Regions from separate parts of the Streptomyces sp. NPDC045026 genome, predicted to be linked through region 2. Evidence: riboswitches for the same ligand, from Rfam matches in the RefSeq annotation. Region 2 holds a riboswitch; the other holds the start of a gene.
The links. A riboswitch is a leader RNA that binds a small molecule or an ion and turns the genes downstream of it on or off. The one in region 2 is predicted to bind S-adenosylmethionine.

Region 1: linked by a shared signal. The riboswitch ahead of thrC (threonine synthase) and the one ahead of AC07EJ_RS06065 (aminotransferase class V-fold PLP-dependent enzyme) in region 2 are both predicted to bind S-adenosylmethionine.

The regions. Positions count from the first base shown of each region.
Region 1 covers NZ_JBWKIS010000005.1:103,196-110,403, reverse strand. Annotated here, with positions in the region: gene groL (chaperonin GroEL) at 207-1,832, opposite strand; gene AC07EJ_RS13635 (cold-shock protein) at 2,153-2,356, opposite strand; gene AC07EJ_RS13630 (ubiquitin-like small modifier protein 1) at 2,810-3,085, opposite strand; gene thrC (threonine synthase) at 3,155-4,465, opposite strand; SAM riboswitch class I at 4,459-4,590, opposite strand; gene AC07EJ_RS13620 (glucosyl-3-phosphoglycerate synthase) at 4,771-5,718, shown strand; gene AC07EJ_RS13615 (hypothetical protein) at 5,756-6,175, shown strand; gene AC07EJ_RS13610 (alpha,alpha-trehalose-phosphate synthase (UDP-forming)) at 6,286-7,208, shown strand, end outside.
Region 2 covers NZ_JBWKIS010000002.1:493,997-501,204, reverse strand. Annotated here, with positions in the region: gene AC07EJ_RS06085 (NYN domain-containing protein) at 1-606, opposite strand, end outside; gene AC07EJ_RS06080 (hypothetical protein) at 650-889, opposite strand; gene AC07EJ_RS06075 (rhomboid family intramembrane serine protease) at 1,046-1,795, shown strand; gene AC07EJ_RS06070 (Lrp/AsnC family transcriptional regulator) at 1,840-2,121, shown strand; gene AC07EJ_RS06065 (aminotransferase class V-fold PLP-dependent enzyme) at 2,205-3,578, opposite strand; SAM riboswitch class IV at 3,744-3,860, opposite strand; gene trpD (anthranilate phosphoribosyltransferase) at 3,974-5,038, opposite strand; gene qcrB (cytochrome bc1 complex cytochrome b subunit) at 5,203-6,840, opposite strand; gene qcrA (cytochrome bc1 complex Rieske iron-sulfur subunit) at 6,837-7,208, opposite strand, start outside.

The sequences.
Region 1 (7,208 bases), on a different contig from region 2:
CTCGGCAGCACCTTCTCGGCGATCTGGAACAGCACCGTGTCGTCCGGCACCGCGCCGTCCGAGCGCCACAGTGACAGCTCGAAGGAGCCGCCCTTGTCCTTCGGTTCACCGGGGCGGCAAGGAAGACCGGCCGGGGAACGCCCGAGGGCGGCACCCCTCGTGAAGAGGAGTGCCGCCCTCGGAAAGGACAGGCTGAACCGTCAGGCTCAGAAGTCCATGTCACCGCCCGGCATGCCGCCCGGAGCGCCGCCCGCGGCGGCCTTCTCCGGCTTGTCGGCGATGACGGCCTCGGTGGTGAGGAACAGTGCGGCGATGGACGCGGCGTTCTGCAGGGCAGAGCGCGTGACCTTCGCCGGGTCGAGGATGCCCTCGGCGATCATGTCGACGTACTCACCGGTCGCGGCGTTCAGGCCGTGGCCGATGGGAAGGTTGCGGACCTTCTCCACGACGACGCCACCCTCGAGACCACCGTTGACGGCGATCTGCTTGAGCGGGGCCTCCAGCGCGAGCTTCACGGCGTTGGCGCCGGTCGCCTCGTCGCCGTCGAGCTCGAGCTTGTCGAAGACCGCGGAGGCCTGGAGGAGAGCGACGCCACCACCGGCGACGATGCCCTCTTCGACGGCCGCCTTCGCGTTGCGAACGGCGTCCTCGATGCGGTGCTTGCGCTCCTTGAGCTCGACCTCGGTGGCCGCGCCCGCCTTGATGACGGCCACGCCGCCGGCGAGCTTGGCGAGGCGCTCCTGGAGCTTCTCGCGGTCGTAGTCCGAGTCGCTGTTCTCGATCTCGGCACGGATCTGGTTGACGCGGCCCTGGACCTGGTCGCTGTCACCGGCGCCGTCGACGATCGTCGTCTCGTCCTTGGTGATGACGACCTTGCGGGCGCGGCCGAGCAGGTCGAGACCGGCGTTCTCCAGCTTGAGGCCGACCTCCTCGGAGATGACGGTGCCACCGGTGAGGATGGCGATGTCGCCGAGCATGGCCTTGCGGCGGTCACCGAAGCCCGGGGCCTTGACGGCGACGGACTTGAAGGTGCCACGGATCTTGTTGACGACCAGGGTCGACAGGGCCTCGCCCTCGACGTCCTCGGCGATGATCAGCAGCGGCTTGCCGGACTGCATGACCTTCTCGAGCAGCGGAAGGAGGTCCTTCACGTTGCCGATCTTCGAGTTGACGATCAGGATGTACGGGTCGTCGAGCGACGCCTCCATACGCTCCATGTCGGTGGCGAAGTACGCCGAGATGTAGCCCTTGTCGAAGCGCATGCCCTCGGTGAGCTCAAGCTCGAGCCCGAAGGTCTGCGACTCCTCGACGGTGATGACGCCTTCCTTGCCGACCTTGTCCATCGCCTCGGCGATGAGCTCGCCGATCTGGGTGTCGGCGGCGGAGATGGAGGCCGTGGAAGCGATCTGCTCCTTGGTCTCGACATCCTTGGCCTGCTCGAGCAGGGCGGCGGAGACGGCCTCGACGGCCTTCTCGATGCCGCGCTTGAGGGCCATCGGGTTGGCGCCGGCCGCGACGTTGCGCAGGCCTTCCTTGACGAGCGCCTGGGCGAGGACGGTCGCGGTCGTCGTGCCGTCACCGGCGACGTCGTCCGTCTTCTTCGCGACCTCCTTGACCAGCTCGGCGCCGATCTTCTCGTACGGGTCCTCGAGCTCGATCTCCTTGGCGATGGACACACCATCGTTGGTGATCGTGGGGGCGCCCCACTTCTTCTCGAGGACGACGTTGCGACCCTTGGGGCCCAGGGTCACCTTGACGGCGTCGGCGAGCTGGTTCATGCCGCGCTCGAGGCCGCGCCGTGCCTCCTCGTCGAACGCGATGATCTTGGCCATGTGAAGTGGTCCTCCCGGACGCGGTGGAAATGCAAACGGACCGTGCTGGTGCCCGCGACGGACGGCCTGCATGCCGTGTGGTTCCTTGCCCCACCCGGCCTGCGAGCCTCACCGACCCGATCCAAGTTCTGTCACTCTCACCTTCAGAGTGCTAACGCAATGATTAGCACTCGGCCTAGGAGAGTGCAAGCGCCTCCGGCAGACGCGCGGTCCCCGCGGGCGGCGTGCGCGGGCCGCGCGCGCACGCACGAGAGGCCCGTACCCCTCGCGGGGTACGGGCCTCTCGGCGTGAGTGTGTCGGTGGCCGTTCGCGCCGAGATTCAGACGGCGAGCTTGACCATGTCCGCCTGCGGACCCTTCTGGCCCTGCGAGATCTCGAATTCGACTCGCTGACCCTCTTCAAGGGTGCGGTACCCGTCCATCTGGATGGCGCTGTAGTGGACGAAAACATCCGCACCACCGTCGACCGCGATGAAGCCGTACCCCTTCTCCGCGTTGAACCACTTGACGGTGCCCTGAGCCATGGCTAACTCCCCTATTACTGGCCCTTGCACAGGACCGCACTTCGCGGACCCGGGTCAGACCTCACCCCCCATTGGTTGGGGGTGTGCGCCGGAACGCGTCGACCGCGGCTGAATGTATCTGCCCAACTGCCCTCTGCAACAGGTCAATCGGACGAGAATTCTGGGCACGGCAGAGCGGTAATAAGCGACGGAGTCATTGGATTCCGGGGCAACTCGGGCCCGACAAATGACGCGAACACCCAATAAGGGCGGGGCACTTTGGCTGCTTCTTGTCGGGCGGCGGCCGACTTCATATATGCGCTCGGCACAAGCGCGAAGCTCGCTTCCCAACTCTACCGCGCCTAACCATGCAGAATTGCCCCCTCCGCTTCTCGCGCGGAGGGGGCAATTCACGTAACTCTGCGTGGCCTTGTCGGTGGCCGGGCGGTCAGCCGCCGGCACTGTGCTCGACGGTCAGCCTCCGGCGACGGCCGGGATGATCGAGACGCCCGCGCCTTCCGGCGTCGCCGTCTCGAGGCCCTGCTCGAAGCGCACGTCGTCGTCGTTGACGTAGACGTTGACGAAGCGGCGCAGCTTGCCCTGGTCGTCCAGGACGCGGGCCGCGATGCCCGTGTGGTTCTTCTCCAGGTCGGCGAGGACCTCGGAGAGGGTGGCGCCCTCGGCGGCCACCTCGGCCTTGCCGCCGGTGTAGGTGCGCAGGATGGTGGGGATGCGGACGTTGACGCTCATGTGGGGCTGCAGCCTTTCCGTGCGGGTGTCGCGGGGGTTCGCGGGTCTTCGCGGGTCTTCGCGGGGTCTTCAGTGGGCGAGGCCCGCGTCGCGGAACGCGTCCAGGCTCGGGCGGATCGTGGCCGTCGCCTGGGACGTCTCGGCGACCGCGTCGAGGGTCTTGAGGCCGTCGCCGGTGTTGAGGACGACGGTGGTGAGCGCCGGGTCGATCAGGCCGGCCTCGATCAGCTTCTTCGTGACGCCGACCGTCACACCGCCCGCGGTCTCCGCGAAGATGCCCTCGGTCTGCGCGAGGAGCTTGATCGCGTCGACGACCTGCTCGTCGTTGACGTCCTCCACGGCGCCGCCGGTGCGGCGGGCGATGTCGAGGACGTACGGGCCGTCGGCCGGGTTGCCGATGGCCAGCGACTTGGCGATCGTGTTCGGCTTCTGCGGCCGCACGACGTCGTGGCCGCCCTTGTAGGCGACGGAGACCGGCGAGCAGCCCTCGGCCTGGGCGCCGAAGAGCTTGTACGGCTTGTCCTCGACGAGGCCGAGCTTGATCAGCTCCTGGAGACCCTTGTCGATCTTCGTGAACTGGGAGCCGGACGCGATCGGGATGACCAGCTGGTCCGGGAGCTGCCAGCCGAGCTGCTCGCAGATCTCGTACGCCAGGGTCTTGGAGCCCTCGCCGTAGTACGGGCGCAGGTTGACGTTGACGAAGCCCCAGCCCTCGCCGAGCGGGTCGCCGATGAGCTCGGAGCAGAAGCGGTTGACGTCGTCGTAGTTGCCCTCGATGCCGACGAGTTCACCGCCGTAGACCGCGGCCATGACGACCTTGCCCTGCTCCAGGTCGTGCGGGATGAACACGCAGGAGCGGAAGCCGGCGCGGGCCGCGGCGGCGCCGACGGCGCCGGCGAGGTTGCCGGTGGAGGAGCAGGACAGCGTGGTGAAGCCGAAGGCGCGGGCGGCCTCGATGGCCTGGGCGACGACGCGGTCCTTGAAGGAGTGCGTGGGGTTGCCCGAGTCGTCCTTGACGAACAACTTGCCCTGCTCGACGCCGAGTTCACGGGCGAGGTTGTCGGCCTTGACGAGCTTGGTCCAGCCGGGGTTCAGGTTCGGCTTCTCGGCGACGTCCGCCGGGACGGGCAGGAGAGGGGCATAGCGCCAGATGTTGGCGGGGCCGGCCTCGATCTGCTTACGCAGCGACTCGGGGTCGCCGACCGGCAGGTCGTAGGTGACTTCGAGCGGCCCGAAACACTCGGCACAGGCGAAGATCGGTCCGAGCGGGAAGCTGGTGCCGCACTCCCGGCAGGAGAGCGCCGTGGCGGGTCCGAGATCAACGGAAGTGGTGGTGGCGACAGTCTGCGCAGCCATGATGGCGAGGCCCTTTCTCCTCATCTTCCTCGCGGCGCATCTCGCCACGAGACGGAATTGGCACCTTCCCCACCTGGACCTCGGCAAGGTCGGCGGGAGGGTTGCCGGGACTTCAACGGGCCGTATCCCTCTGTCCCTCTGGATGAGCGCTATTCGGTTGTTGAGCTGTCGCTTGATCACTCAAGCGTGGCGGTGACCCCGACATGCGATGGTCACCGGCGTTGTTCAAGACTGTAACCGAAGGCCTGGAGGCTTGAGATAGTCGTCCGAACCGCGAGATGGATCACAGTTCGTGATCCGGCAGAGCCGACAGTGAGGAGCCGCGCACCGTGCTGGAAGAAGTAGAGCGCTGGCTGAGCAGGCGTTCCTGGTCGGTGACCGACCGCCCGCTCCCTCAGCTGATCGCCGCGAAGCGCGCCGCGGGCACTTCGGTGAGCGTGGTGCTCCCCGCGCTGAACGAGGAGGAGACGGTCGGCGAGATCGTCGCCGAGATCCGGCGCGCCCTGATGACGGAGCGGATGCCGCTGGTCGACGAACTGGTGGTGATCGACTCGGGTTCGACGGACCGTACGGCCGAGGTGGCGCGGGCCGCCGGGGCGCGGGTCGTGCACCGGGACGCGATCCTGCCGAGGATCCCGGCCGTGCCGGGCAAGGGCGAGGTGCTGTGGCGCTCGCTGCTCGCGACAGGCGGCGACATCGTCTGTTTCGTGGACGCGGACCTGAAGGAGTTCTCCGCGGACTTCGTCTCGGGGATCGTGGGCCCGCTGCTCACGGATCCCGGCGTGGACTTCGTGAAGGCGATGTACGACCGTCCGCTCGGTTCCGCCGCGGGTCAGGGCGGCCGGGTCACGGAGCTGGTGGCGCGCCCGCTCCTGAATCTGCACTGGCCGCTCCTTGCGGGGTTCGTGCAGCCGCTCGGCGGCGAGTACGCGGCGCGCAGATCGCTGCTGGAGCGCCTGCCGTTCCCGGTCGGTTACGGCGTGGAGCTGGGCCTTCTCGTCGACGCGCTGCACACGGTGGGCCTGGACGCGCTCGGGCAGGTCGACGTCGGGGTGCGCAAGCACCGGCACCAGGACGGGCAGGCGCTGGGGCGGATGGCCGCGGCGATCTACCGCACCGCGCAGCTGCGGCTGGCGCGCGGGCACCTCGTACGTCCCGTGCTCACCCAGTTCGAGCGCGGGGAACGGGGATTCGAGCCACGTACGCATGACGTGGACACCGAGGAACGCCCCCCGATGACCGAAATCACCGAGTACGCGGAGCGTCGCGTGGCGTAGCCGGGGGCACTCATACGTTTTGCCTACATTGCCCTTTATGTGGCTCAGACAAGTTACGGGTGAGCGACGGCTGCGCGCAGCCGCGACCCGCACCGCCGGGGCGCTCGTCGCCACGGCCACCGCGCTGACGGCGCTCGGCGCCGCGGCCCCCGCCTCGGCGGACGTCTCCCCGCCGTTCGCCAAGCGCTACGAGGCATCCCTGTACGGCGACTTCGTGACCATCGGCAACACCGTCACGGACTGTCCGAAGGCCGCCCGGCGCGGTGGGGACGATCCGTGCACGTCGGTGGTCACGCCCAGGCGGGAGCAGGCCCGCCCGGTCCCGCCACAGGAGTCGCACGGACCGGAACTGGCCCGCACCGGCGGGTCGCACACGCTCCTGCACGGCGGTCTCGCGGCCTCCCTGTCCGGCCTCGGCGTCCTCGCGGTGGCGGCGGCGCGCAGCCGGCGGGACTGACCCACGCGGGTAGCCGTCAGGACAGGCGGACGGCGGATCGTATACGGCCGGGCTCCCACGGAGTCCGGCCGTACGTTTGAGCGTTTACGGGCCGGGCTACGTTTGCCCGTATGGCTTCCACGCAGGGTGCACAGATCCTCGTCGCGTCCAACCGCGGTCCGGTCTCGTACGAGCTACGGGCCGACGGGACGCTCGACGCGCGGCGCGGCGGGGGCGGGCTCGTCTCCGGGCTCTCCGCGATCGGACAGGACCCGGACGGCGCGAGCGCGGTGTGGGTGTGCGCGGCCCTCGGCGCCGGGGACCGCGAGGCGGTGCGGCGCGGCGTCGGCGAGCCGGGGGTACGGATGCTCGACATCGACCCCGAGGTGTACGCCGACGCGTACAACGGCATCGCGAACTCGGTCCTCTGGTTCGTCCACCACATGCTCTACCAGACGCCCCTGGAGCCGGCCTTCGGGCCCGAGTTCCGTGCGCGGTGGGCGTCGTACGAGGCCTACAACCGGGCGTTCGCCGAGGCGCTGGCCGCGGAGGCCGGGCCGGGCGCGGCGGTCGTCGTGCAGGACTACCACCTGGCGCTCGTGCCGGGGATGCTGCGGGAGCTGCGCGACGACCTGCTCATCGGGCACTTCTCGCACACCCCGTGGGCGCCGGTCGACTACTTCCGGATGCTGCCGGACGACATCGCGGGGCAGCTGCTGCGCGGGATGCTGGGCGCGGACCGGCTGGGGTTCCTGACGCGGCGCTGGGCGGACACGTTCACCGCGTGCTGCGAGGCCGTGGTGGGCGGCACCTCCGGCACGGAGATCGGGGTGCACGGCCTCGGCGCGGACGCGGACTTCCTGCGGGAGCGCTCGCACCGCCCCGACGTCGAGGAGCGGCTCGTGGCGCTGCGGGAGCAGATCGGCGGCGCGGACCGCAAGGTGATCGTCCGCGTGGACCGCACGGAGCTGTCGAAGAACATCGTGCGCGGCCTGCACGCGTACCGGCTCCTCCTGGAGGAGCACCCCGAGTGGCGCGAGCGGGTCGTGCACGT
Region 2 (7,208 bases):
CGCCGCCTCGCCGCGTTTCACGTCACTGAGCGCGCTGCGCAGCTTGCGGTGGAGGGACTCGGCCTCCTTCTTCGCCGACTCCAGCTCCGTGCGCAGCCGTTCGGTCTCGGACCTGGTCTGATCGCGGACGGCACCGACCTCGGCGCGCAGCCGCTCCAGCTCGGCCCGCGCCTCCTCGTCGGCGCGCTCGGCGTCGGCCCGCACGGCCTCCTCGCCGGCGGCCGCGACGAGCTTCACCCAGCCCGCGGGCCGCAGCACGTAGGCCGCGGCAGCCACGTCCAGGGGGTCGGCGGCCGGCGGCGGCGCCCCGGCGTCCAGTGCGCCGGCGAGCTCCGGCTGGGCCTCTCTGAGACGTTCAGCGATGCGCTGGCGGAAGAGAGTGTCGCCCTCCAGCGCGGTGGCCATCGCATTGCCGGCGAACTTGGCGCGCCGGGTCGGGGTGAAGCGCGCATACTGCCGCAACTGGGGCGGCAGTTCGGCGACCGTCAGCCCGCCGAAGCCGTCCGAGACGATCTGCACGACCCGGCGCCGCACACCTTCGGGCAACGGCCGGTCGAGCACCTCAGCGGCGCCGTCCCCGGCCTCCCCGCCTGCGCTCTCCACCATCCGTCACCCCAATGTCCGTATTTTCTGGGGGTTCAGCTCCCTCTCAGGAGCCGGCACCCGGCCTGTCCACGAGTTCGACCTGATCCACCGCGTTGCACCAGCGGCAGCGGACCGACTCGATGGTCTCACTGACCACCTCGCGCTCCTCGACCTTCGGGTCACCAGCGAGGTCGAGGTGCACATATTCGACGACCTTCGACGAGCGGGTCACGTCGAAACGCGTCAGGTTGCCGCAGAGAGTGCAGCGCCAACGGGTCTCGGCGGTCGGCAGGGGAACCGTCATCGGGGCTTTCGCCTTCTTTCGGGGTCGTACGTTTTCCGTGGTGCGTGGTGTCCGTAACCCTACGGCCTGGCGGGGACCCCCCGCGCGGGCGTCCACAGTGGGGAATCCCGGCAGGCCGCCTGGGCAGGTCTGCACCGTTACGTCATGATCTGTCGCATGATCGATAATCGGGGTGCGACGGCACGCAGGACGGTCAGGTCGGCCGTCAGGAACCATCCGGCACCGGTGACGTACGGGCTGATCGCGCTGTGCTGCGTGGTGTTCCTGCTTTCCCCGTCGTCCGGGTTCAACCCCGTCTACGGCACGGGCGACCGGCTGCTCGCGGCGCAGAGCGACTACTTCGAGCGCTGGGGCGTGATCCCCGCCCAGCTGCTCACCGGCTCTCCGCGCGCCGCGCTCACCACCGTCACGGCCCCCTTCATCCACGGCAGCTATCTGCACCTGCTGGGCAACATGCTCTTCCTGTACGTCTTCGGCGCGATGGTCGAGGAACGTATGGGCCACCTCCCGTTCGCGCTCTTCTACCTGCTCGCCGGCTGCGCGGCGCTGCTCGGCTACGCGATCGGGTACGCGGACTCCGAGCAGACCCTGGTGGGCGCCTCGGGGGCGATCTCCGCGGTGCTCGGGGCGCTGCTGTATCTCTTCCCCGCGGCGCGCGTGACGAGCCTGTTCCCGTTCCTGTTCTTCCTGCCACTGCGGTTTCCCGCGTGGGTGGTGCTGCCGTTCTGGGCGGCGCTCCAGTGGGCGGCGGCGAGGCAGGTCAGCCAGGGGCCCGGAGTGGCGTACCTGGCGCACCTGGTCGGGTTCTCCGTCGGCTTCCTCTACGCGTGGGTGCGTTACAGAGGCAAAAGAGGGGTGGGCGAAGCGCTTCCGCTCGAGGAAGGCGGCGAGACACGGGAGGGCTAAAGTGAAGGTGCCCCAGCCACGGCCACCGAGGGAGACAGCCAGCCGTGATCACCGCGATCGTGCTCATCAAGACCAGCGTGGACCGGATCCCCGAGATCGCCGAGTCGATCGCCGCCCTGGACAGCGTCAGCGAGGTCTTCTCCGTGACCGGTACGTACGACCTGATCGCCATGGTGCGCGTCGCGCGCCACGACGACCTGGCGGACGTCATCCCCGGGAAGATCAGCAAGATCCCGGGCGTGGAGGCGACGGACACGCACGTCGCGTTCCGCACGTACTCGCAGCACGACCTGGAGGCGGCGTTCGCGATCGGGCTCGACTCCTGATCCTGTCCGCATGACGACCGAAGGCCGCCCCGAGGGGCGGCCTTCGTCATGTCCGGCGAGGTGGGCGGATCACACGGAGCGGATCACACGGAGGGGACGCAACGCCCGTCCTCCGTGCGGTAGTTCCACTGCGCGCCGTCGCGGACCAGCTCGGTGACGGCGCGGACGAAGCGCTCGACGTGCTCGTCCGGGGTGCCGGCGCCGAAGCTGACACGGATCGCGTTGAGGGACTTCTCGCCGGGCGCGGCCTCGGGCGCCCCGCACTCGCCCTGTGACTGCGGGTCGCTGCCCAGCAGGGTGCGCACGAGGGGGTGGGCGCAGAAGAGGCCGTCGCGCACGCCGATGCCGTACTCGGCGGAGAGCGCGGCCGCGAAGTGCGAGCTGTTCCAGCCGTCGACGACGAACGAGATGACGCCGACGCGCGGAGCGTCGTCGCCGAACAGCGAGAGCACCTTCACCTCGGGCACGGCGTCGAGGCCGTCCCGGACCTTGCCGATCAGGTACTGCTCGCGGGCGACGAGCGAGTCGAAGCCCGCCTCGGTGAGTGCCTTGCAGGCGGAGGCGATGGAGTAGACGCCGATGACGTTCGGCGAACCGGCCTCGTGACGGGCCGCGCTGTCGTGCCACTCGACGTCCACACCGCCGTCGGCGCGCCGCGCGACCTTGCGCGAGGCGCCACCGCCGGCGAGGTAGGGCTCGGAGCCCTGGAGCCAGTCGGCGCGGCCGGCGAGGACGCCGGAACCGAAGGGCGCGTACAGCTTGTGCCCGGAGAAGGCGACCCAGTCGACGTCGAGGTCCTGGATGTCCACGGGGTGGTGCGGGGCGAGCTGCGCGGCGTCGAGGACGATGCGGGCGCCGTGGGCGTGGGCCGCGGCGGCGAGCTCACGGACGGGCCACAGCTCACCGGTGACGTTCGAGGCACCGGTGACGCACACCAGGGCGGGCCCGTGGGGGTCGCGGCCGGCGAGGGCCCGCTCCAGGGTCCGGACGGCCTCGGCGGGCGTGCGCGGCGCGTTCAGGTACGTCACGCGGGCGTCGCGCCACGGCAGCAGCGAGGCGTGGTGCTCGGTCTCGAAGACGAAGACCTCGCAGTCGGCGGGCAGCACGGCCGCGAGCAGGTTGAGCGAGTCGGTGGTCGACCGCGTGAAGATCACCTGGTCGTCCGCGCGGCAGCCGAGGAACTCGGCGACCGTCACGCGGGAGCTCTCGAAGAGGTCGGTCGACAGCTGCGAGAGGTATCCCGCGCCGCGGTGCACGCTGCCGTAGTACGGCGCGTAGGCCGCCACGTCGTCCCAGACCCGCTGGAGCGCCGGGGCGCTGGCCGCGTAGTCGAGGGCCGCGTAGGTGACCTCGCCCCCGGTGACGAGCGGAACGGTGACATCCCGGCCCAGAACCGGCAGGGACCCGGCGATTTCGCGACAAAGCGACTGGTCGGCGGCAGCGGTGGAGACAGACATGGCGAACTCCCGTGAGAGACAAGCGAATTGACCACGCCGGAGCCGATGGCTCGACAGCGCAGCCGCAAAGGGAAAAGGGGTGCGGAGGTGGGGCGGAGATGCCCTATCGCATTCGCTTGCTCACGAGACTGCTCCCTTGAGGACCAGGACCCCAGGGTGTGCAGGGGTCCGCGCTTGCAGCGCACCTTGCTGTGCACTGCCTGGTCTTCACCCGGGGCACCCCGCCACGGACGGAGGGTTGCCGGACAGCGAGCCGGGGCCTAATCGCTGTCACTCATGACCTGCCGTGAAGTATGCCAGCTGATCGCTTCATCGCAACAGCGTGTCCGCATCCCGGACGCAGCGTGGTGGGGAGGCACCTTTCGGCACCTCCCCACCCTGTCCGTGCTGCGCGCTTACGCGTTGCTGGCCGCCACCCAGCGCTCCAGCGTCCGCTTCGCCGAGCCCGAGTCGATCGACTCCGCGGCGCGGGCCATGCCGGCCCGGAGCTGATCGGCCAGCGGGCCCTCGCCGGGAGTGAGGGCGACGAGCGCCGCCGCCGAGTTGAGGAGGACCGCGTCCCGTACCGGACCCTTCTCACCGTCCAGGAGGCGGCGGGCGACCTCCGCGTTGTACGACGCGTCCGCGCCCCGCAGCGCGGACACCGGCACCAGGTCGATGCCGACGTCCCGCGGGTCGAAGGCCTCCTCGCGCACGGCGCCGTCCCGGACCACCCAGATCCGCGAGGTGGCCGTCGTCGTCAGCTCGTCCAGGCCGTCGTCGCCGCGGAACACGAGGGAGGAGTGACCGCGCTCCGCGAAGACGCCGGCCACGATGGCGGCCATCCGTGCGTCGGCGACACCGACGGCCTGGGCCCGCACCTTGGCCGGGTTGGTCAGCGGGCCCAGGAAGTTGAACGTCGTGCGGATGCCCAGCTGGCCGCGCGCGGCCGCCACGTACCGCAGCGCCGGGTGGAACTTCACGGCGAAGCAGAACGTGATCCCGGCCTCGTCCGCGACCTCGGCCACGCGCTTCGGCGTCAGCTCCAGATTCACGCCGAGCTTCTCCAGGACGTCCGAGGCGCCGGACGCCGACGAGGCGGCGCGGTTGCCGTGCTTGACGACCTTGGCGCCCGCGCCGGCGATGACGATCGCGGACATCGTGGAGATGTTGACCGTCTTGGCGCCGTCGCCGCCCGTGCCGACGATGTCGACCGTGTCGCCCGGGACCTCGATCACGTTCGCGTGGTCGTACATGGCCCGTACGAGGCCGGAGATCTCCTCCACGGTCTCGCCCTTGGCCCGCAGCGCCACCGCGAACCCGGCGATCTGCGCGTCGGTGGCCTCGCCCCGCATGATGCGGTCCATCGCCCAGGCGGTGTCGTCGGCGCTCTGGTCGCGCCCGTCGAGCAGGCCGTTCAGTACCGAGGGCCAGGAACGGCCCGCCGCGGTATTGCCTCCTGCGGGGGTCACAGCATTCATCTGCCGCTCCTGGTTTTCAGTGTGTAAGGGAACAAGGCCACCCTATCCACCCCCGAGAGCGGCAAAGAGCCCCGTCCAGTGCCTGGACGGGGCTCTTACCGTGGCGACCATGGGGGTCCCCCCGCTCGAACGAAGCCGAGACTGGGGGAGGTCAGTTCAGGTGATCAGTGGTGGCCGTGGCCGCTGGTGATCTCCTTGTACTCCTCGACAGTCGGCTTGGGGATCTGGCTCTCCTCGCCGTACATCCCGTCGGAGAGCTTGGCCCGCAGCTTCTCCGTACCGGACACCTTGCGCTCCACACCGTTCTCGTCGACCGTCGGGCCGATCTCGAGCGGCGCGTACTGCTCGTGCGCGGTGAGGGTGTGCAGGGCGTCGGGCCCGAGCGGCTCGTGGACCTCGATGAACTCACCGTGCGGCAGGCGCTTGATGAGACCGGACTCGCGTCCGTGCAGCACCTTGTCCTTGTCGCGGCGCTGGAGGCCGAGGCAGATCCGCTTGGTGACGATGAAGGCCAGCACGGGCACGATGAAGAACCCGATGCGCACGAACCAGGTGATCGCGTTGATCGACAGGTGGAAGTGCGTGGCCCAGAGGTCGTTACCGCCACCGAGGAGCAGGACGAAGTACCAGCTGATCCAGGCGGCACCGAACGCGGTCCGGGTCGGGACGTTGCGCGGGCGGTCCAGGATGTGGTGCTCGCGCTTGTCGCCGGTGATCCAGGACTCGATGAACGGGTAGACCGCGATCACCACCAGGACCAGCGGGAAGATCATCAGCGGGATGAACACACCCAGGACGAGCGTGTGACCCCAGAGGTTGATCTCCCAGCCCGGCATGAAGCGGATCAGGCCCTCGGAGAAGCCCATGTACCAGTCGGGCTGCGCGCCGGTGGAGACCTGGTCGACCCGGTACGGGCCCATGGCCCAGATCGGGTTGACCGACGCGATCGCGGCGATGACCGCGATGACACCGAAGACCAGGAAGAAGAAGCCACCCGCCTTGGCCATGTAGACCGGCAGCAGCGGCATGCCGACGACGTTCTTGTTCGTCTTTCCGGGGCCCGCGAACTGCGTGTGCTTGTGGTAGAAGACCAGGATCAGGTGAGCGACCACGAGGCCGAGCATGATGCCCGGCAGCAGCAGGATGTGGACCGAGTAGAACCGCGCGACGAAGTCGCCGCCCGGGAACTCGCCGCCGAAGAGGAAGAACGACAGGTACGTGCCGACGATCGGCACGGACAGGAGCGCGCCCTCCATGAAGCGGACACCGGTACCGGAGAGCAGGTCGTCCGGGAGCGAGTAACCGGTGAAGCCGGTGAACATGCCGAGGACGAACAGCAGGAAGCCGAACACCCAGTTGACCTCACGCGGCTTGCGGAACGCACCCGTGAAGAACACGCGCATCATGTGCACGAACATGCCGGCGAGGAAGATCAGCGCCGCCCAGTGGTGGATCTGCCGGATCAGCAGACCACCGCGCACCTCGAAGGAGATGTGCATGGTCGAGTTGAACGCCTCGGACATCAGCTGTCCCTGCAGCGGGACGTAGCTGCCGTGGTACTCCACCTCGTTCATCGACGGGTGGAAGAACAGCGTCAGGTACACACCCGTGAGGATGATGATGATGAAGCTGTAGAGGCAGATCTCACCGAGCATGAAGGACCAGTGGTCCGGGAAGATCTTGCGCATGTTGGCCTTGGCCAGGGAGTAGATCCCGAGCCGGCCGTCCGCCCAGTCGGCAACCCGCTCACCGGCGGGCGCCTTCTCGCGCGAGGACGCGTCGTTGGTCGTCGAAGTGCTCATCCGCGCTCCCAGAAAGCAGGACCGACGGGCTCTGCGAAGTCGCCGAGCGCCTGCAGGTAACCCTCGCCGTTCACGCCGATACGCAGCTGCGGGAGCGCGTGGCCGGCGGGACCGAAGATGACGCGGGCGCCGTCGGAGAGGTCGAAGGTGGACTGGTGACAGGGGCAGAGCACGTGGTGCGTCTGCTGCTCGTACAGGGAGATCGGGCAGCCCACGTGGGTGCAGACCTTCGAGTACGCGACGACACCCTCGTGGCCCCACGCGAGCTCTTGCTTGTCCTTGATCTCGTCCGGCTGGATCCGGACCAGCATCAGGGCGGCTTTGGCCATGACCTGCTGGAAGTCCTCGTCGTGCTGCTCCACGCCCTC